DNA from 3 places in the Blautia sp. TF10-30 genome. Region 3 is predicted to be linked to each of the others. Evidence: a T-box and tRNA genes for the amino acid it is inferred to sense, from the RefSeq annotation. Region 3 holds a T-box; the other regions hold tRNA genes.
The links. A T-box is a leader RNA that pairs with one kind of tRNA and senses whether it is charged. The one in region 3 lies ahead of DXD02_RS06050 (proline--tRNA ligase), so its partner is inferred to be a tRNA-Pro.
Positions count from the first base shown of each region.

Region 1: it encodes a tRNA-Pro, which carries the amino acid that the T-box ahead of DXD02_RS06050 (proline--tRNA ligase) is inferred to sense. The anticodon was not compared.
Region 2: it encodes a tRNA-Pro, which carries the amino acid that the T-box ahead of DXD02_RS06050 (proline--tRNA ligase) is inferred to sense. The anticodon was not compared.

Region 1 is NZ_QUKM01000002.1:283,353-290,889, forward strand. Features, by position in the region: gene DXD02_RS03765 (response regulator) at 1-414, opposite strand, end outside; gene DXD02_RS03770 (Cof-type HAD-IIB family hydrolase) at 925-1,710, opposite strand; tRNA gene DXD02_RS03775 (tRNA-Pro) at 1,810-1,883, opposite strand; gene DXD02_RS03780 (PcsB-like coiled-coil domain-containing protein) at 2,120-3,406, opposite strand; gene DXD02_RS03785 (RsmF rRNA methyltransferase first C-terminal domain-containing protein) at 3,597-5,030, opposite strand; tRNA gene DXD02_RS03790 (tRNA-Ser) at 5,203-5,288, opposite strand; gene tadA (tRNA adenosine(34) deaminase TadA) at 5,468-6,016, opposite strand; gene DXD02_RS03800 (DUF6128 domain-containing protein) at 6,016-7,305, shown strand; gene DXD02_RS03805 (anaerobic ribonucleoside-triphosphate reductase activating protein) at 7,314-7,537, opposite strand, start outside.
Region 2 is NZ_QUKM01000001.1:270,513-278,049, forward strand. Features, by position in the region: gene DXD02_RS01235 (extracellular solute-binding protein) at 1-427, opposite strand, end outside; gene DXD02_RS01240 (LacI family DNA-binding transcriptional regulator) at 728-1,756, opposite strand; tRNA gene DXD02_RS01245 (tRNA-Pro) at 1,852-1,925, opposite strand; gene DXD02_RS01250 (sporulation initiation factor Spo0A C-terminal domain-containing protein) at 2,191-2,547, shown strand; gene ilvC (ketol-acid reductoisomerase) at 2,705-3,724, opposite strand; gene ilvN (acetolactate synthase small subunit) at 3,883-4,389, opposite strand; gene DXD02_RS01265 (glycoside hydrolase family 2 protein) at 4,511-6,313, opposite strand; gene DXD02_RS01270 (AEC family transporter) at 6,421-7,365, opposite strand; gene DXD02_RS01275 (aldo/keto reductase) at 7,362-7,537, opposite strand, start outside.
Region 3 is NZ_QUKM01000004.1:161,913-169,449, forward strand. Features, by position in the region: gene DXD02_RS06030 (YeiH family protein) at 1-788, shown strand, start outside; gene DXD02_RS16075 (HAD hydrolase family protein) at 844-1,299, opposite strand; gene DXD02_RS16080 (HAD-IIB family hydrolase) at 1,233-1,658, opposite strand; gene DXD02_RS06040 (alpha/beta hydrolase) at 1,990-2,820, shown strand; gene DXD02_RS06045 (hypothetical protein) at 2,841-3,113, shown strand; T-box leader at 3,193-3,495, shown strand; gene DXD02_RS06050 (proline--tRNA ligase) at 3,676-5,379, shown strand; gene DXD02_RS06055 (NUDIX hydrolase) at 5,454-5,957, shown strand; gene DXD02_RS06060 (dicarboxylate/amino acid:cation symporter) at 6,122-7,420, opposite strand; gene rfbD (dTDP-4-dehydrorhamnose reductase) at 7,420-7,537, opposite strand, start outside.

The DNA of each region.
Region 1 (7,537 bases), on a different contig from region 3:
ATGATCCCAGTTGACCTGTACGGACATAACCCAGATCTGTCTGCCCGCCTCATCTGTCGCATCCTCTTTACAAAGCCGTACATTTTTCACTGTACCGTCTGCTGTAAGGATCTGTGCTTCCCCTGTTCCGTGAAGCTGCAAAAAACGGTCTCGCTCCAGTCTATCTTCCTCGTCATAAAAGAAGTTTCTCAATGAGCCTTTTGTCTGTTCCATGAAAGTATCGAATGTATATCCTGTACTATGCAACAGCAGATTATTCACAGACAAAATAGACAGGTTTTGGTCATAAGATCCTGTCATTATACCTACCCCGCCATTATTTTCCAGTGTTTTCTGTACGGCCTGTGACATAGCCTGTGTCTGTCCCGTTACAGCCTCACCTAAAGAATATATTTTGTCTTCATACTTTTCCATTTTATAAAAATCCTCTCTCTGTTTTATACTTCATTATCCTGCTTTTATCTGTATACAGAGAACCTGTCCCTGCCAGTTTTACATTTACGTTATAATATCCTACAAAACGTGAAAAACAGAGATACGGATTTGAGAAGTTGCAGCCACTACACACAATATTCATACAAAATTCTCTTTATGTTTTCAATTTTTATAGGCTTTGCCAAGTGAGCATTCATTCCTGCTGCCAGACACTTACTCCGATCGTTCCTGCTGTAAAACGGTATCTGAGGCTTTTTTTATTTATCTGATTTTTTTCTGTTTCCATGGAACTTCTGAACGCTCACCTCCTGGTATCATTACAAATATACATAAAAACTCATTTTTATATTACCATGAAATTTTTTACTTTGCAATGCACATACCTTTTCAGACGCTGCTTTTCTTGTTTCCTTTTTCAGAAAATTGCAACCAAAGGGGCGCACCTGAAAATTTCTTTTCAAATGCGCCCCTTCGCTTTCTTTTTTTCTGTCAGATCAATCCGTAATGCTCCATCGCCTTTGCCACGCCGTCCCGCTCGACGGTATCGGTTACGTACTCTGTGTACGGATCCAGAATCTCATCATGTTTTCCAAGCGCAATGGTGTGTGCGCCGCACCGGAACATGGTAAGGTCGTTGCTGCTGTCGCCAAATACGTATGCATCTTCTTTCTCCAGCTGAAACTGTTTCAGCGCATAGTCCACAGCTGTTCCTTTGCTGCAGCCGTGCGGAACGATTTCGTATACACCGCCGCGGCGATCCATGATATCAAACTCCTGCTCAAATTCACGGTACATACGTTCTATATCAGACTGTGCATCAGTTACGATACAAAATTTATCGTAAATGATTCCTTTTGTCTCCGCTGTCTCCGCGAGTCCGATTCCGACAGCAGCGAAATAGGCACGGGTCTGCTCGACCTCCCGAAAACGGGATACCTCCGACGAAAAATAAACATTATCCGTTCCCTCCAGAATCATGCCGATCCTGCACTCCTTTAAAATAACCGGGATTTCCTCACAGCGCTTTTTCGGAATCGTCTGATGCATCAGGATTTCGCCGTCCCGGCGCAGATAGGTCCCGCAGCCGCACAGAAATCCGGAAAACGGAAGCTTTTTCAGCTCCTCGGGCAGCTCCGACCAGGTGCGGCCGGTATTAATAAACGTAAGATTTCCTTTTTCCGCTGTCTTTTTCAATGCATCGAGCGCGCTCTGCGGAATTTCTTTTGTAATCTCACTCAGTAACGTTCCATCAATATCAAAAAATAATGCTTTCACAAAAATTTCCTCCTCGTGTACTGTTTCCTGTTCTCTTTCTGACATACGAAAAAATGCCGAAGCTCTTGATTGTCAAGGCTTTCGGCATTTTCATTCCAGTCGAAGCGACGGGATTCGAACCCACGACCTCTGCGTCCCGAACGCAGCGCTCTACCAAACTGAGCCACGCTTCGATTTTATTTGTTTTCTGAACTCTCGTCCGTCAACAATAGCTATTATATATGATGTCTATAGGAATGTCAACACCTTTTTTGAAATTTTTTTAATTTTTTTTATTATTGCTTCAAAAGGTACATTTTACACGGGTTTGCGGCCTTTTTGGTGTTATTTTAGAATGACAGTTTCTGAGAAAGTCAAAAAAAGAGATATGCCGGAAGTTCTGTTCCGGCATATCTCTTATCTTTGTTTCTCAGCTCAGCTGATATACATCTGCATACTGCACGCCGAAGCTCAGCGCCTCGGAATGGCTGCTGCAGAAGATGTCTACGTGGCCGTAAGCGGTTCCGCGGTCTTCTACCGTGTAAACCTGGCCGTTGATCATCAGTTTTGTGCCAAATGGTACACCGCCCATGGCAATCGTTCTGCCGGCGGTCGGTGTGGTTCCGCTCGCGGTGGATCCGCCGGACCACTGTCCGGTACAGATGGAACAGGAGCAATAGCCTGTCAGTTTAAATCTTCCAAGGTATGTTCCGCTGGAGGAGCTGCTGGAAGTATCTGACGCGGATGGACTCCCCGTTGTCGTGGAGGATGCGCTGCTGTCCGAAGAACTGCTTCCGGAGCTGCTGCTTGTATCGGTATCTGCTTTCGCTGCGGCATTTGCTGCTTCTGCGGCTGCGACTCTTGCGGCCTCGGCTGCCTGTTTTCTGGCGGCCTCTGCCTCAGCTTCTGCGGCAGCCTGCTGTGCGGCGGCTGCTTCCTCTTCTGCTTTCTTCTGCGCTGCAATCTCCTCTTCTTTCGCCTGACGGATCAGGTCGTTGATTGCATCTGCTTTGCTGTTGATTTCATCTACCAGTGCACTCTCGCTGGATTTTGCATCGTCCAGCTCTGCGGAGTAGGTACGGAGTTCCTGATAAGCTGCTGCGTACAGCTCCTGGATTGCTTCCTGCTGATCGCTGCTCTGCTGCTGCAGTTCTACGATCGCTGCCTGCTCTTCCTGCACCTGTGTTTCTTTTTCTTTTACCTGGTCTACCGTGTCTTCATACTCCTGCATAAGATCGCGGTCGAAATCGGAAATTTTCTGTATGTATTCTGCCCGGCTGATCAGCTCTGAAATGCTTTTGGAAGAAAAGAGCATTGCCATGTATCCGTTTCCGGAAGAATTTTCATACATATACTGGATACGGAGCTTCATCGCCTCGTACTGCTCTTCTTCTTTTGCTTTTGCATCTTCCAGATCTGCCTGAATCTGTACCAGTTCGTTCTGCTTCGCATCATACTGATCCTGAAGCTCCTGCAGACGGTTCTGCAGATCGTCCAGCTGCTGGTTCAGTTCGGAAAGATATTCTTCTGATTGTCCCTTTTTGGAATTGAGTTCGTCAATCCTGCTCTGTATGCTGTCAAGCTGAGACTGTGCGGCAGCCTGTTCTGCCTGAGCATTTGAAATTTTCTCCTTTGTACTGGCACCATAGCATGGCAGAACGGTTGCTGCCGTAAGCACTGTGGCCAAAACCAGGCTGAATAATTTCTTTTTTTTCATGTCGTACACCTCATACTTATTACGTTCTGTTGCTGATTGTCACTCCCAGTTACTGCGGAAAATGGGTCTTTTTTCCCGCCGTACTTTGCCATTATAACACAAGTATGTCTGAAATGAAAGTCTTTTTTAATTTCTGTTAATAACTTTGTAATATTTCGACGTTTTTCCTGCAAAAACTGGCATGATTTTTCTACTTTCTCCATCCAACAGGGTACTTATTTTTCAAGATTCCATTGACCAGTTTGCCCCATCCAAGGCCGAATCCATCGATGCAGACCAGCTTCCAGCCCGACGGCGATGCGGTCTCTCCCGGCTCTACGGAAATTGTCGCACCGTGGAGATATTTTTCGGTACGCTCGTCATCTGCCTTTAAATTCATGTAATCTTTGAACTTGTCCGCGGAGAGTGTCACGGCAAACGGCTGTGACGGCTCGAAACGGTCTTTTTTCAGTTCACCGAGATACAGACCGTTCCGCAGGAAATGAAGATTCCGCACGCCATCCGGCAGGGACGGGGAATGGTATACTTTTCCGGCGCGGACTTCCAGTTCCTCCACCGGGATCGGTGCTGTCATCCGGGACAGGAAATCGGAAAGGATCTGTTTTTCTGCTTTCGACGGACCCGGTGCTTCCGTTCCGCGGTCTTTTTTCCGGTTTTTCTGTTTTTTGTTTTTCTTTTCGATCGGTTTTTCTTCTGTCTCATAAGGAATGGCTTCGCCTTTTTTGCGGAACAGGGCAAGGTAATGGCCCTCGCCGTTCATTTTATGCGGCCAGATGCGCACGGTCTTTTCGATCTCCGGATCGCCGTTTCCCCAGACTGGATTGCCTTTTGAAAAACCTTCGTAGCCTTCCATCTCGATCAGTTCCATTTCCGGGAAGTTTTCCAGAAGAAAAGAAACGGTTCCCTCGTCCTCCTGCGGGGCGAAGGTACACGTCGAATACATCATGAGGCCGCCCGGACGCAGCATTTTGACAGCATTCGAGGTGATCTCGCGCTGCAGATCCGCAAAGAAATCCGGCCGCTCCGGGGTCCAGGTGCCGATGACTGCCTCGTCTTTCCGGAACATGCCCTCGCCGGAGCACGGTGCATCCACGAGGATTTTATCGAAGAAGCCCGGGAATACGTCTGCAAGGCCTGCCGGTGTCTCATTGGTGACAAGCACGTTTTCACTTCCGAACAGCTCCAGATTGCGCAGCAGTGCTTTGGCGCGGGCGTTGCTGATGTCATTGGCGACGAGAAGGCCGGTTCCTTTCAGGCGCGCATTCAGCTCGGTTGCCTTGCCGCCCGGTGCGGCGCAGAGATCGAGCACACGCTCACCCGGTTCGATCGGGAGGCGGGACGCCGGGGTCATGGCGCTTGGCTCCTGCAGATAGAAGACGCCTGCCGCATACAGTGGAGACTGGCCCATGCGCATGCCGTCCGGCACGAAATAGCCGTTTGGAATCCACGGAATTTTCTTCCACGTTCCCGGAACAAGCGGCGGGAAATCTTCGGTCCGGCATTTTTTTGTATTTACACGCAAGCCTGCCGTGCGGGGTGCGTCGTAGGAAGTTAAAAATGCATCAAATTCATCGCCCAGCATGTCCTGCATGCGGGTCAGAAATTCCTGTGGTAACTGCGCCATGTATTGTCTCTCCTTTTTATTTTGCTTTGTTGTGCATCGGTCCCTTTTCGTGAACTGGCGATGTTTTTTCTGTCTTTGTTTCTTTTGTTTTGCATCTATTTCATAATTTCTCACAGAAAAAGAGACAGCTTTTTCGATTTTTCAATCTTTTTGCTGTCTCTTTTTTGCATAGCGGAGAAGAAGGGATTTGAACCCTTGCGCCGTTTCCGACCTACTGGTGTTCGAAGCCAGACCCTTCAGCCTCTTGGGTACTTCTCCGTATTTTGTCAAATACATCATATATTATAGTGCTTTTTCTACGATTCGTCAATGATTTTTTCATTGGTTTCCGATGGAAATACGGGGATTGTATTTTTTACGGAAATATTCGAAAGTGCAACTTACTCAAACAAATAATCTTCCTCAGGCAGCATCCCATCCCGATGCTGCCTCTTCTTTTATTCTTTCCCTTCTTCCGCCCTCTTCCTCTCTTCTTTTTTCTTCTTTTTCACCACCCGCAGTCTCCGGAAAAACGCACTCAGCATCTCCGAGCACTCTTCTTTCAGCACGCCGCGCTCGACCTTCACCTGATGGTTAAACTCGTGCATTTCCAGCATATTTAAGATCGACCCCGCGCAGCCCGCCTTCGGGTTCATGCTGCCGATGACGACTTCGCTGACTCTTGCCTGTACGATCGCACCGGCGCACATCTGGCATGGTTCCAGGGTGACATACAACGTACAGCCCTCCAGCCGCCAGTCGCCGAGCTTTTTGCTGGCTTTCCGGATCGCATTCAGTTCCGCGTGGGACAGCGTGTTTTTATCCGTATTTCTGCGGTTATAGCCCCGCGCAATCACCTTTCCCTCGTACACAATCACACAGCCGATCGGCACTTCCATCAGCTTTTCCGCTTTCTTCGCCTGCGTAATCGCCTGGCGCATGAAGCGTTCCCGTTCTTTCCGGTGCGCTTTTTCCTCCGGCGTTTCCAGCTTTGTTTCTTCTTCCATTGTGCACTTCCTTTCTTCTCTGCGTATATTTTCTGTCCTTCCCGCATATCGTGAACTGTAGCGCAGTATCTTTTTCTACTCTTTTTACTTCTATGCAGGAGGTTTTTATGTCTGATTACCGGCGTTTCATTGCCTATCTATACGAATACCCGAACAACCGCAAGGGCGGATGCTGCGGCTTTGTCCGCGTGGAGTCGCAGAACGGCTTCTGCCGCATGGACTTCCAGATCAAATCGCCGTCTCTTCCGCCGGAGACCTCGGTCACGGTCTACGGTTTTATCCGCCGGTCAGGGCGGATGTACGGCATTCCGCTCGGAAATCTCCTTGCGGGGCGCTCTTCTACGAGTGGAAAACTCTTCACGCACTCCGATGCCATTGGGCAGACGGATGTCACGCTCGACGAGCTTGGCGGTCTGATCCTGCTCTGCCGCCAGACCGGCGTCATTGCCACCCAGTGGGACGATCTTCCGATTCAGCCGGAGTTTTTCGCTCCCACGCTCCCGCAGGAGCCCAAAACATCCGCAGACAATGGTGCCAGACCGACCGAAGAGAAAACTGCCGAAACACCCGAACCTCTGGATCCCGCCGTACCTGCGCAGTCCCTGCCATCATCAGACGCTTCAAAAGCACAGTTCGATGAACTTTCCACAAAATTCAGCAGCAATTCCGAACTTTATCCACAAAATTCCAACCCGGAATCCACCGTCTCCACAGAATCCACATCAACTGACACGGTAAACACCGTTCCTGCAGACAGGATCACGCAATCATCCGCCAACACACTCCATCCCGCATCCGCGGAATCTGTGAAAACCGCAGAAAGCTATCCCTCTGCCAACCCGGAACCGCCGCAGCCCATCCCGGATTCTGCCGCCCAGCCGCTACATATGACTTCCGCCGATTTTCCCGCCGCAGCAGCCGTGCCGCCGTCCCGCGCTGCTCTCTATCTCCAGCTTCAGGACCAGTTCCCGGAGTTCCACCCGTTCCCAGATGATGATCTGACCGACTGCCTGCGCCTCTCACTCGACGATCTTCCACAGCTCCGCGCCGCCGGTCTTTCGGTGGATGCGAACCGCTTCGTCCTCCATGGCTCCTCGTCCTATCGCCATCTTCTCCTCGCCCGGAACCGCGACCAGCAGGAACTCTGGTATTTCGGCGTTCCCGGCATCTACACGCCGAATGAGCAGTTCATGGCAAGCCTCTTCGGCTTTTTCCACTTCAAGCAGGCGATGCGCCCCTCCGAGCTCGCGCCCGATGCCCGCTTCGGCTACTGGTACCGCACTCTTTAAAGCGTTTTTTAATCCACGCCGCGGATCTCCACCGTCTCAATCTTTCCGCGCAGGATCTCGCAGAACCGCTCGAGCTGCTCCCTCGCATACCCCGAGAACCTCGGATCAATCACATAATCCGATTCCCGGTAATTCTGCAGGAAGTACCGTTTTGCCCCGGAAAGCCACTTTCCGATCGCTTCGATCTCTTCCCTTCCATGCAGCTCTTTGCAGAGCGTTGTCCGGAACTCAT
Region 2 (7,537 bases), on a different contig from region 3:
CCTCTACCTGTTTTCCGTGGATTTCCTTGAGCTCATCCAGCTCATCCAGTGTAGTCGGAACAGCCAGTCCTAAGTTGTCCAGCCAGTCTTTCCGGATCCACAGAGTCTCACATGCCGGCTCTGCAACGTCGCCCGGGATACGGTAAATTCCGTTGTCTCCGGATGCATAGAACATAACGCCAGGATCTACGCTGTTGTAGTAGTCAACCATGTTGGTGTATTTCTTCATATACGGAGAAACATCCATCAGAAGGCCTGCGTCTACCCATTTCGTATAGTCAGCTTCCATGTTCCACCACCAGATGATGTCCGGTCGCTGTGTCTCATCGCCCATCAGAAGGGAAATTTTGGATGTTGCATCCGACCAGCCCGGCAGTGCGATGATATCGATATCCAGGTTGCAGCGGTCCTCCGTCCATTCCTGCATTTCGCTCTCTCCCTTCCTTCCGGCGATATAATGCATTATTTTGCACTATTATTTTTTAATGTGTGATATTAACGAGGTTTTTATTCTTGCGTTTTTGTCATTTTTGTTCAGTTTAGCTTTCCTTAAATGCACCATTTTGCATTATTAATTAGTGTTTTTCTACATGGCATTTATGCACGAATTTGAATCATCGCAAAAAGGGAGCCGGAAACGCCCCGGCAGACGGTTTTTCTTCTCGTCCGCCGGGGCGTCCCTGGCTTTCTTTCTTTGTTCACTTTTTCCTGTTTTTTCTATTTCTTTCTATCCCTGGCGCTTGCACGAGGAACGGCGCACCACAACCTCCCCCGAAACGAGAATCCGTTCTTTCGGCGCTTCCGGGTGCTCCTCCCGCCATAAAAATTCATGCACCATACGGCGGCCAAGCCACTTCGTATCGACATGAACGGTTGAGAAGAACGGATACAGCATCCGGTCCTCATCATCATCAAATCCGGTCAGTGCCACATCCTCCGGCACGCGCACGCCGATTTTCCGGAAGGATTCTGTCAATCTTTTGGCGATCATATCGTTGCCGCAGACAATCGCTTCCGGCAGTGTATCGTAGCTCGCCACAATCTTGTCAAAATTTTCCGGGTAATAAAAATGATCGCTCTCCATATTGGGGCGCACAAGCTCCTCATCGAGCGGAATGCCCGCCTGTTCCATCGCTGCAAGGAAACCGACATACCGGTCATGCATCGACTCATACGTGCTGCTGTGCTCACTTAGGAAACCGATCCGCGTCATGCCCTGCCCGATCAGATGGGACGTCAGAAGACTCACCGGCTGCACACCGTCCACACGCACGATATCGCCCATCGGCCGCTGTTCGATGCCGCAGTAATGGTCGAGCTGAAAGATGCGGTAACCCAGATTTACCAGTTTCTGCATATATTCCGGCGGCAGCATTTTAATGCAGAAGATCGCATCGATATTTTCATTCAGGCCGAGCGGCAGAATGCCGTTCTCCTCCTCCCGCTCCGTCACGACCGCAACGCGCGTCTGACAGTTATTGAGGCTCGCCTCCTCGGAGATGCCGCTCACGACACGGTCCCAATAAACAGCGGCATCCCGCGTACGCAGAACCATAATATTGTAATGCTTCTCCTGCGGTGCCCGAACTTCTTCCACATATACATTTTCGCCCAGATAGCCATTTCTTTTCGCCATCCGAAGAACTCTCTCCCGCGTCACCGGAGCTACCTTCGGATCATCCTTTAATGCCATGGCAACCGTATTCCGGGACAATCCCAGCTCCTTTGCCATACTCTGTATCGTTACTTTCCCCATAACTTCCTCCCTGTTTTTTCTGCGCAATTCATTTTTCTTCCGCACACGTCTTTGTCCGTAAGAAAAAAAGTGCCGTAAAACGACACTCTTACCGATCGGGGCAACAGGATTTGAACCTGCGACCTCACGGCCCCCAGCCGTGCGCGCTACCAAGCTACGCCATACCCCGTAATCATGTTTTCATTATACCAGCGAACTTCTGAAAAATCAATGTTATTTTTCCCTCTCCCGTTTCATTACATTTATTTCTTTATTTCGTGTCATATTCTCTTTTATTTTACTATATTGTCACTTTTTCTTTCTGAATATGTAATTTTTCGACGTTTTCCACGTATCATAAGTGAAAGGGGAAAATCGTATGCCATACAAACTTTCACCTCTGGCATGCCCGTCTGCAAAGACTATGTAAAAACTGAATAAAAGGAGACATCGTAATGGAAACTGAAATTTACTTTCTACTACACTCTTTAGGAATTGGTGCAAAATACCGCGGATTTCGCTATCTCGCCTATGGTATCGCTTTATGCATGGAAGACGAAGATTATCTCCTTCGGGTCAGCAAAACGCTGTACCCAAAGATCGCGCAAACGTTTCAGGTATCGTCCTCCTGCGTCGAACGAGACATCCGCACCGCTATTTCCGTCTGCTGGACCCGCGGAAACCGTGATCTGCTCTTTTCGCTTTCTGTGCATCCGGTTCTGACAAAACCGACCAATTCCGAATTTTTTGATATTTTAAGTTCTTATATCAAATACTACCGTGCTTTTCCTGCCTGTCGTCAGGAGGCATAAAAAAAACGAATACAGAAAAGATAACACTTCCGCGCCCTATCATATTGGGGGATATGCATGGCGCGGAAGTGTTTTTTCTATGATAAAACGATAGAACAAAAAAGGAGACTGCCCGCAAAGGCAGCCTCCCGATATGGATCATTTGACAGCAAACCGATTAGTTATTGATCAGTTTGTCCTCGTTGCTCCAGCTGTACAGTTTTCTGACTTCTTCTCCGACTTTCTCTGACGGATGCTCTGCAGCTTTTCTTCTCATTGCACGGAAGTGAGCCTGTCCGCCTGCTGGGGACATATCCAGAAGGAAGTCTTTTGCGAAAGTACCATCCTGGATATCGGAAAGGATCTTCTTCATGGTCTTCTTGGTTTCTTCTGTGATGATCTTCGGTCCGGTGATGTAATCGCCGTACTCGGCTGTGTTGGAGATGGAGTATCTCATTCCGGAGAATCCCGACTGATAGATCAGGTCTACGATCAGTTTCATCTCATGGATGCACTCGAAGTATGCGTTTCTTGGGTCGTATCCAGCCTCGCACAGAGTCTCAAATCCAGCCTGCATCAGGGCGCATACACCGCCGCAGAGAACTGCCTGCTCACCGAACAGGTCTGTTTCGGTCTCAGTTCTGAAGGTTGTCTCCAGAAGACCAGCTCTTGCTCCGCCGATTCCAAGGCCGTAAGCCAGTGCTCTGTCCAGAGCTTTTCCGGTGTAATCCTGCTCAACAGCAACCAGGCAAGGAGTTCCTTTGCCAGCCTGATACTCGCTTCTTACTGTGTGGCCAGGTGCTTTCGGAGCGATCATAGCTACATCTACGTTCTTCGGAGGTACGATCTGTCCGAAGTGGATAGCGAAACCATGAGCGAACATCAGCATGTTGCCCTCTTCCAGGTTTGGCTCGATATCTTTTTTGTACATTGCAGCCTGTTTCTCATCGTTGATCAGGATCATGATGATATCAGCCTGTTTTGCAGCCTCAGCAGCGGTGTATACTTTGAATCCCTGTGCCTCTGCTTTTGCCCAGGATTTGCTGCCTTCATAAAGTCCAATAATAACATCACAGCCGGAATCTTTCAGGTTCAGTGCATGAGCATGTCCCTGGCTTCCGTAGCCGATAATTGCGATTTTTTTGCCTTCCAGTAAAGAGAGATTACAATCTTCCTGATAAAAAAGTCTTGCTGCCATTTTATTTTCCTCCATAATATATAGAATGTCTTGACCGGCGGCAGGTCGGTCAATTTATACAGCGAAAAGCATTTCTGCCTTTTGCTGTTTGTCAGGGAAATGAACTTTTCTATACAAAAATTTCATTCCTCCAGCAAACGTATGTAATGTGATCTGCGTTAATCGAGGTAACGCACATCGTGGGCTCCTCTGGAGAGTCCTGTCACTCCTGTTCTGGCCAGTTCCAGGATTTCGTATCCCTGTACCAGATTCAGGAACCCTTCGAGCTTTGACTGGTTTCCGGTCAGCTCTACAATCAGGCTTTCCTGTCCCACATCCACGATTCTTCCACGGAAGACATCGGAGATGGCGATGACATTGCGGCGTTCATTTTCATTCACACGGATTTTGACCAGCATCAGCTCTCGTCTGACACTCTCGTCCGGCTTCAGCTCTTTGATATCCCGCACATCGACAAGTTTTGCCAGCTGTTTTTTGATCTGCTCCAGAATCATTTCATCACTGCAGTACAGAACAACAGTCATTCTTGTGTATCGCGGGTCTGCTGTCACACCGGCGGTGATCGTCTCGATATTGTATCCGCGTCGGCTGAAAAGACCAGCTACTCTGCTTAAAAGTCCCGGCGTATTATCCACCAGCAGGGATAATGTTCTTTTCTGTTCCATAAACACCAACTTTCCTCCATCCGCAGGCGCCGCGGATTTTCAGCAATTTCTTACAACTTCCAACGCCTTATCCAATATATTAGCAACTTATCCTCGCTTTGTCAACAAAAATTTTACCAAATTATTCTTTTGGGCAAAAATCTTTTGCCTCCTGTGGTTCCCATTTGCACACCTTCCGGTCATACGTAAGGATGCCGTTCGACTCCTCCTCGACATCGGTAAGCTGTGTGTAGACTGCTGCGGCAAGTCCCTGTTCTGTGAGTTCTCTTATCTTTTCTGCCAGTGCATCCATCGCTTTCTGGTACTGTGCCTGGTTCTGGTATGTGCGGTAGCCGAACGATTTTTCGGAGTAGAGATGCTCCTGTACCGGATACGTATAGCCGCCGTATTCAGAAAAAGCAAACGCGCGCTCCTCCGGTTTTACTTTTAACGGACGAAAGTAATTGTGAAGGCTCTTGATGTCCCCCGCTCCCTGATCGTACCAGCCGCTCGCGTGGTCGATCTGCCGCGTCGGATCGAGAGCGCGCACCATTTCTGTCATCTCCCTGGCATCAAACTGTCCCCATCCCTCGTTGAACAGAACCCAGAGCGACACGCACGGTGCATTGTAAAGCTGATGAACCGTCTCGCGGCACTCCCGCTTCCACCACTCTCTTCCCGTTTTTGAGGTCCGCGAAAAGAGCGGATAACAGTTATCCCTGAATTCCGTTGTCACAAACGGCAGTACGGTCGGAAGGTACAAAAGGAACGTCTGAATCGACCGGCCGCCGCCGTTGATCATATCCTGCCACACCAGCATACCGATATGGTCGCAGTGGGAATACCATCTTGCGCACTCAACTTTCAGGTGTTTCCGGATCATATTGAAACCGAGGCGTTTGGCCGTCTTAATGTCATAAACCATCGCCTCATCGGACGGCGGCGTGTAGAAGCTTTCCGGCCAATAACCCTGGTCGAGGACACCGTTCTGGAAATACGGCTTTCCGTTTAAGAGAAGACGCGTGATTCCTTTCTCATCTTTTCCAATGCCGAATTTGCGCATGCCGAAATAACTCTCGATGCGGTCTTCTCCCGCTTCAATGGAAACCCCATAGAGATGCGGATGTTCCGGGCTCCAGCCTGCAAAATTACCGAGAATCAGCTCCGCCTCGTTTTCTCTCGTCTCCCGGACGCAGATCACCTTCGCATCCGGCGCTTCGCTCTCCCGCACCGTAATTTTTTTCGTCAGTCCCGCATCCGGTCCGTTGAGGAAAACCCGTACTTTTACGCTCGCCGTATCATATTCCGGCGTGATCACGATGCGTTCCAGATACGTCTCCGGCACCCATTCCATCCAGACGCTCTGCCAGATGCCGCTCTGCGCGGTGTAAAACATGCCGCCCGGGGTAAGGCTCTGCTTTCCGCGGCCCTTCCAGTCCGTGTCCGTCTCATCGCGCACCTTGACGGCAAGCTCGTTCTCTCCCGTTTTGAGATACGGCGTAAGATCCACTGAAAAAGAAAGATACCCGCCGAGATGGCCTCCGGCACGCTTTCCGTTGCAGTAAATTACCGCATCCTGATCCACGGCGCCGAACTGCAGCAGCAGCCGTTTTCCGGCAGGAATTTTGGGAAGCTGAATCGTGCGGAAGTACCACAGATATTCTTTTGGAAGCAGCTGCCGCTTCACGCCGGACGCATCGCACTCCGGGGAAAACGGAACGAGAATTTTTCCGTCCCGCTGTTTTGGCATTTTCTGCGTTTCCGTGAACGCATACTCCCACCATCCGTTCAGATTTGTCCAGTTTTCCCGGCGCATCTGCGGACGCGGATATTCCGGAAACGGGAGCTCTTCTTCCGGATTTTTCCCAAATTCCGTAGAAAGGCGGAATTTTTTTCCTTCCTTTTTTCCAATCTGTAATGCTTTGACCGCATTTTTGAAGTCCATTCTTTTCCCTCTTTTTCTGATTTTTATGATTGATAAAAGCGTGCCCGGACAAAATCCCGGACACGCTTTTGGTGTACTGAAAATCAAAGCGGATATTCGCAATCCGGTTAGATAAACGCCAGCGTTTTCATCAGATACAGCCAGAACGTCAGCGTAAAGGCACTGCCGCACGTTGTGAGCATAACGGTGTTTGCCGTCAGACTTCCCTCATGACCCATATTTTTCGCCATGATAAAACTGCTCACCGTCGTTGCGGAACCCAGCATCACAAGGATTGCCACCAATTTTTCCTGACGGAAGCCAAGTATCACGGCGATCGGCAGAAAGACAGCTGCAAGACCGACCAGCTTAATCGCAGCTGCAGCAATCGACGGCCGGATATTCTTTGCCGCGCTCTTTGCCTCAAACGACGCACCCATCGCAATCAGGCCGAGCGGCGTTGCAAGTACCGCAATATTCTGCACCGTTTTCTGCAGAATCACCGGCTTTGGAATGCGAAGCACCGACCAGAGAAGTCCTGCAGCGATCCCGAGGATAATCGGGTTTGTCACGATATTTTTCGCCGTCTTTTTCACAAAATCTGCCGTGATCTCCTCCCGTTCCGGACCGAATACCGCAAGAACGACAACCGCCATGATATTATACAGCGGCACACTGCTGATGATCATCAGCGGCGCCATGCCGGAATTTCCGTAGATATTCTGGATAAAGGCAATACCAAGGATCGCCGCACTGCTCCGGTACGCCGCCTGGATAAATTCGCCTCTTGCACTTCTCTCTTTTAAGAGATGGGAAAGTCCCCATACCGCAAGAATTGAGAGCAGTGTTGCAAAGAAGCAGAACAGAACGAATTTGATATCCCACACAGCGGAGAAATCAGAATCCGACAGGTCCTGGAACAGCAGCACCGGGAGTGCGATTTTAAACACAAATTTGTTCATTTTGCTTGTGAACGATTCGTCCAGAATACCAACCTTTCGAAAGAAAAGTCCCAAAATCATTGTCAGGAAGATCGGCATCGTCGCGTTCAGGCTGAAGATCAGATTACTCATACCAGTGTTTTTCCTGCCAGTACATTTTTATAATCTTCGTAGTTCTCTTCGAGAAGCTTCGGCGTATTCAGACCGTAGGGACATTTCTTCATGCAGGCGCCGCAGTGGAGACAACCTTCGATTTTCTTCATCATCGCCTGGCCGCGCTCGGTGAGCTGGTTGGCGGACGGGG
Region 3 (7,537 bases):
GCACGGTGCTGACGGTCGGAAGATTTTCCCTGACGGTTATGGTATTTACCCTGGCAACGTGCTTTGGCCTCGGCGCACTGATCGGAAAAGCACTTGGACTGAACTGGAAGACGAGCAGCCTCATCAACGCCGGCACGGGTATCTGCGGCGGTTCCGCGATCGCGGCAATCGCGCCGGTCATCGAGGCGACCGATATGGACATTGCCTATGGCCTCTCCGCAACGTTTTTATTTGATACGGTCATGATCGTCGTATTCCCGATCCTCGGCCACTGGATGGGTCTTTCAGATGCCGCGTTTGGCCTCTGGGCCGGAACTGCGGTCAACGACACATCAAGCGTCGTTGCCACCGGTTACGCATTCAGCGAGGCCGCCGGTGATTTCGCAACCATGGTAAAACTGACACGGACCCTCGCCATCATTCCGGCTGTTCTGGCATTCGCCGCTATCAACGTACATCTGAAACGGAAGGCGCAGGCAGCAGAAGGAACCGCCGTAAAGGTAAGCATCAAATCCATTTTTCCATGGTTTATCTTAGGTTTTCTCGCCATGTCAGCACTGACCTCCTTAGGTCTTATCCCGGCAGGCACAGCAGCCGCATTAAAAACCATCAGCAAATTTCTGATGGTGGCCGCCCTTGCGGCCATCGGCCTGAACACCGATTTCAAATCCCTCTGCCGCTCCGGCGCAAAGCCGATGCTGCACGGATTCATCATTTCGCTGCTGGTAGTCCTGGTAGCGATTGCAGTCGAATTTGCGATCGGCATTGCGCCGCATGGGGTACTGTAAAGAAACAGAGAATTAAAAATTCAGGCATCCGTATAGGATGCCTGGATTTTTTAAATCAAAACGGGTTTGTCGTTTCCTTCAAAAACGTTTTCAAAACCTGCAGCACCCCGTTCTCCCAGTACGGCGGGCAGGTGTGTTTTGCTGAGGCGATGACTTCCGCTCGGGCGTTGGAGACGGCGTAGCTTTCGCCGGCGTTCTGAAGCATCTCGATGTCGTTTAGGTTGTCGCCGAAGCAGCAGACTTCGTCTGGGGTAAGGCCAAAGTAGTTCATCAGAAATGAGAGACCGGTCCATTTGCTGACGCCGCGGGCGTTGCAGTCCAACCATTCCTTACCGGCGACAGCGAGTTTTGCCTGATGATTCCACGCCGGGATGAAATTTGGGGAGCAAAGCTCTTCACAGGAGGTTGGATGGTAGATTGTGAATTTGATAATGTCCTCGTTTTCTACCTTCGATAGATCCGGTACTTCGCGGACATCGAAGCCGTAGGAGTCGCGGAGCCAGTGAAACATGCGGCTTCCGGCATCTTCGGCGAGGCAGTAGTCCGGGGTGGCGGCAAAGCAGTCGCAGGACGGAAGTTCGTCGTGTACCATGCGGCACATGGATTTCCAGAGTGCCGTTCCATCGGATATGTTTTCAGAATCTTTTCCGGTGTGCGCACGACAGTTCCGCCATCGGAGATGTAGAGCAGGCGGTCCTTGATCGGAGCGAAAAGCTTCTGTTCACTGGAAAACTGGCGGCCGGAACAGACAACAAAATGGATGCCCTGGTCGACAAGCCTGGAAACAACAGTCATATATTCCGGGTCGATCAGAAGTGTGCCGTCTTTGACGAGCGTTCCATCGACATCGGTTGCAATCAACTTTATCATAATAGAAAATCTCCTTATCTTGTCACAGAAAAAATTCAAACTATAGCAAGACCAGAAAATAACGCAAAAAAGACAGTGCTGCAGGGCGCGAATTACAAGGAACGGATTTGAAGGCGTACCGGGGTACGACGAAAATCCGTGACGCAGTAATTCACGTTCTGCAGTGCTGAATTTTTTGCATTATTTTCTGGGATTGCTATAAACATGATTATAGCGTGAATTGCTTCGGGGCGCAAGCCGGAACCGGAGGAACGCAAAACTCCACGTTGACGAAATGCGGAAATAAGGCGTAAAATAAAGGAAAATATATATCCACAGGGGGATTTTTATTATGGCATTTATTCAGGTAAGCTTCATGTCAAAAACTTTAATGCGCACCGTACCGCTGCAGGTTATTCTGCCGGTCGACAAATTTACCTTTGGGCAGCCGGAGCGCGAGGAAAAACCGTTTAAAACGCTGTATTTGCTGCATGGCATTTTTGGGAATGAGACAGACTGGGTTCATGGAACCAGAATCCAAAGATGGGCAGAGGAGAAAAACCTTGCCGTTGTCATGCCGGCCGGCGAGAATGCGTTTTATGTGGATCAGCCGTCCATCGGTGCCATGCACGGACAGTTTATCGGAGAAGAACTGGTTGAGATTACAAGAAAAATGTTTCCGCTGTCCAGAAAAAGAGAAGACACCTTTATCGGAGGCCTTTCCATGGGTGGTTTTGGCGCACTCAGAAATGGCCTGAAATATCACGATACCTTCGGGGCTGTGATCTGCCTGTCCGGTGCACTTCATGTGCTGGAAAATCCGGAAGAGAGCAGAGCGGACAGCTTTGCACATGAAGAAGGTTATTTCGGAAATCTGGTCGAAGCAGCAAAGAGTGACAAAAACCCGGCTGTTCTTATCGAACAGTTAAAGGAAGCACGGAAAAAAGATCCGTCTGTCAATGTGCCGACCGTATTCCAGGCGTGCGGAACAGAGGACGGACTTCTGGAAGTAAACCGTCTCTACCATAAACGGATGGAAGAGAGCGGCATGGACATTGTCTACTATGAGAGCAAGGGTGGCCATGAATGGGATTTCTGGGATGAGTGGATCAAAAAGGCACTGGACTGGCTGCCACTTGAGGAAAAGACGGAAGGCCTGAACAGCGGAAACGTAAATGTTTAAAGGAAAAAGGGAGACAGGCAATGCCAGAAACGAGAAATGACGAATTGTACCGTGCGTTAAAACACAACGGTTACCCGGACGACTTCTGCCGGGAAATTGCATACCGCCAGATGAACACCGATTTTACCGCCACGCGGATGCTCGGCTATCTCTACCGCGTCACAAGCCCGCGCGCCGAGGACGTTGTCGATGAGATGCTGGCTATTTTGAGTGACCGCAAAGCATGGATTGAGAAAAAACAGTCCGAGGAAGCCCAGGCGGCAATCAGCAGAATGTACCGGGAAGGTCTGTAACCTGTGCGGGCGTTTATGCAGAAAAAGCAGGAGGAACGGGCTTGCATTCTTTTCCGGTTTCTGCTACAATCAGTGCAGTGAAAAAGCGACGAAAAGAAACAGTAGCGACAGAGCGCATTCAGAGAGAAAGCGGCAGGTGAAAGCTTTTTGCAGAATCTATCGTGAACCGGTCTTGGAGCTGTGCACCGAAGAGAAGAAAATCCATCAGGGAAAATTTATTTCGTAGGCTGCACCGGGATCTCCCGTTACAGAGAAGGTACAGAGAGCAGAGATCACGCGTATTACAAAATACAAAAATCGTGGGGTAAAAATGCTCTGTGTCAGAGTGCAGGAGTTTTCCTGAATTTAGGTGGTACCGCGGATAAAAAAATTCGCCCTAAACTGCAGCTTGCGGTTTAGGGCTTTTTTCTGTTTGAAAACGAAGCATCTAACTCGTTACTTCAGTGATGAGTTAGATGCGTAAAATGTTGACTAAAAGCTTAAAATCGGACAGGCTGGAATGTTCTCGCGTCTGGAAGACTTCAGATGTTGAAAACCCAAAGAATAAGGAGGAAATCAGAAAATGAAACTTGAAAAATTAGTAGGAGAGCGCTTCAAAGAAAGACCTGCTGACTGTGTCATCGACAGCCATGCTATTATGGTAAAAGGCGGATATATCAAATATATGGCAAACGGAATCTATTCTTCCTATCTGCCGCTGCGCCGCATTGTGCGCAAAATCGAGCAGATCCTGCGCGAGGAGATGGACAAAATCGACGGCCAGGAAGTGCAGTTCCCGGTTGTCATGCCGGCTTCTCTGTGGGATGAGTCCGGCCGTTACGATAGCATCGGCGATGAACTGCTGCGTTTCACCGACCGCAACAATGCCAAAATGGTACTCGGCATGACCCACGAGGAGGCAGCCGTACATCTCGTTCGCGAGTATGCACAGAGCTACACCAAATATCCGTTTATGATCTATCAGATCCAGACAAAATTCCGTGATGAGGCCCGTCCGAGAGCCGGACTGATCCGTGTGCGTGAGTTTACGATGAAGGATGCTTACTCCTTCCATACCAGCCAGGAAGATCTGGAGCAGTATTACGAGAAATGCCATGCAGCATACGAGCGCATCTTCGAGCGTGTCGGCGTGCCGGAGGTGGTATCTGTCAAATCCGATTCCGGTATGATGGGCGGAAACATCTCCCATGAGTTCATGCTTCTGACTCCGGTCGGAGAGGATTCCATCGTTCTGTGTGATTCCTGCGATTACAGAGCCAACATGGAGGCAGCTGAGAACATTTCCGATATCGCAAGAGACGCAGAGTCCGCTGCACTCGAAAAGGTTTACACGCCGAACGTCCATACCATTGAAGACGTCTGCAATTTCTTCGGAGACGAGACAAAGAACTCCTGTAAAGCCGTTGTTTATCAGCAGAATGTTGATGATAAATATGTTGTCCTTTTCATCCGCGGCGATCTCGAAGTCAACGAGACGAAGCTGGTCAACTTCCTCGGCGAGCAGGTTCACGCAGCCGTGATCACCGAAGAATGCGGCCTGAACGCAGGCTATATCGGACCGGTGAACCTGAAGGTGAACGGAGATGCCGTTGTCCTCTACGATAAATCCCTCGAGGGAAGAAACAACCTTTCCTGCGGAGCCAACGAGGCAGAGCATCATTACAAAGGACTCGACATGGAGCGCGACGTTTTGAATGCCGAGTATCACGATTTCGCAAAAATCCAGGAAGGCGGCATCTGCCCGAAATGCGGCAAAAAGACCGTGAAGATCTCCAGAGGTATCGAGGTCGGAAACATCTTCCAGCTTGGAACCAAATATACAAAATCCATGAATATGACCTATGTCGATGCAAACGGCGAGAGCAAGACCCCGATCATGGGATGCTACGGTATCGGTGTCGGCCGTCTGGCAGCATCGGTCTGCGAGGCACATCACGATGAGTACGGCCCGATCTGGCCGAAAGCTATCGCTCCGTGGCAGGTACACCTCTGTGCGGTCCGCGTCGATGACGAGGAAGTAAGAGCATACGCGGACAAGCTGTACGAGGATCTGCAGAACGCAGGCATCGAAGTGATCTACGACGACAGAAGCGTCAGAGCCGGCGTAATGTTTGCCGATGCCGACCTGCTCGGTATTCCGCTTCGCATCATCGTAAGCCCGAAAAATATGAAACAGGGCGTTGTCGAGGTTGCATCCCGCGATAAGACTCTGAAAACACAGATTCCGCTGGAAAATGTGATGGAAGAGATTAAACAGTATCTGTAATGATTCAGAACCATGCGAAAGGGAAGAAAAATCGCGATGGGGTTCGGAAGAAGTTCGACAGGAGAAAACACGATATGGAACTCTGGGATATCTATGATGAAAACAAACAGCCGACCGGCCGCACGATGAAGCGGAATGACTGGCATATGAAGCCGGACGAGTTTCACCTGACGGTGCTCGGCGTAATCGCAAGACCGGACGGAACCTTCCTTATCACAAAACGTGTCATGACGAAAGCCTGGGCACCGGGCTGGTGGGAGGTTTCCGGCGGCGCGGCACAGGCAGGAGAGAGCTCCTGGGAGGCCGTGCGCCGTGAGGTCAGAGAGGAAACCGGACTCGATGTGAGCAAGGCAGACGGCGGCTACCTCTTCACTTACCGGCGTATCAACCCGGATGAGGGAGACAACTACTTTGTCGATGTCTATCGCTTCGTGATGGATGTCAAAGACGAGGATCTTCACCTTCAGGAGGAAGAAACGGACGGCTACCGTTTTGCTGCGCTGGACGAAATCAAAGGATACGCCGCAGAAGGCAAATTCCTGCATTACGACAGCATCCGCCAGGCATTTGAACTGTAACAGAGAAATGAGATAAGAAAAACGCGTTCCCGCCGGAAACCACAGAGGTTTCCGAAAACGGGAACGCGTTTTTATCATTTACAGGATTCTTTCTTGCCGTAGGCATGCCTGAAAAAGGCTTTTCGTAAGCGTTTGACCGTAAGCGCGCAAGCGGTTCCTTGCGGTTAATCGCGATTGAATACTTCGCGGTTGAGCGCCTTTTCCTGATGGCTGACAATCGTTGTGCAGACAGCATCGCCTGTGATGTTGACTGCGGTGCGCAGCATATCGAGAATACGGTCGATACCCATGATAAGAGCGATACCCTCCGTTGGCAGTCCGACGGAATTCAGTACCATAGCCAGGGTGACAAGTCCGACGCTTGGGATACCGGCGGTACCGATGGAAGCCAGTGTTGCGGTAACAACAACCGTTGCGAGGTTTGCCGGAGTCAGATGAATACCGTACGCCTCTGCGATGAAGATGACAGCGACACCCTGCATAATGGAGGTACCATCCATGTTGATGGTTGCGCCGAGCGGAATGGTGAATGAAGAGATCTGTTTCGAGACACCCATCTTTTTGTTCAGCGTATCAATCGACATCGGGATTGTCGCGTTGGAGGTTGCGGTGGAAAATGCAAATCCCATAACCGGAAGGAATTTTTTCACGAATTTAATCGGATTCAGCCGTGTGAATACGAACAGAAGAACCTGATAAATGATGAAGCACTGCAGTGCCAGCGCCAGTGTTACATTTCCCATGTATTTCAGCATCGGTGCGAACGCAGAAAAGCCGACCGTTGCAAAGGTACGTGCAATCAGACAGAAAACGCCGACCGGGGCCACCTTCATGACCGTCATGGTCATTTCCATCATGACATCGTTAAACTGGCTGATAAAGTTGGAAACGACCGAAGCGCGGTTTCCGAGCTTTGCCAGCATTACGCCGACAAACAGGGCGAATACGATGATGGGAAGCATATCGCCGTTTGCCATGGAACCAATCGGGTTCTTCGGGATGATGTTGAGCAGTGTATCCACCAGGCTGACGCTGGAATCTGCTGCTGTCGAGGACAGGTTGGCTTTCTGAACCGCACTCATGTTAAGTCCGAGACCCGGGTGAATGAGCAGGGCGGTTCCAAGTGCGATGCAGACGGCAAGTGCTGTGGTAACAAGGTAAAAGCCGATCGTTTTTACGCCGACCTTTCCGAGGGTTTTGCTGTCTCCGATGGACATACTTCCGCAGACGAGGGAGCAGAAGACAAGCGGTACGACAAGCATCTGCATCAGGCGGATAAAGCCCTGTCCGATGACATACAGCACACCTTCTACGATGACGGTGTCCTTGATATAGCTGGACGGGATCCAATAGTGAATCACCACGCCGAGCAGCGCACCGGCCAGCAGGGCAATAAAAATCTGGGTGGAAAGCCCGGGCTTCTTTTTTGACTTTTCCGTTGTTTCTTTTCTGTTTCGGACCATTATTCGATTCCTCCGGTTTCTTCGAGATATTCTTTCAGTGCCGTTTTCCAGTCGAGCGGCTCAGGAATACCGGTCAGGCGGAGCATCATGTTGTCCAGAACAGAATAGGTCGGGCGG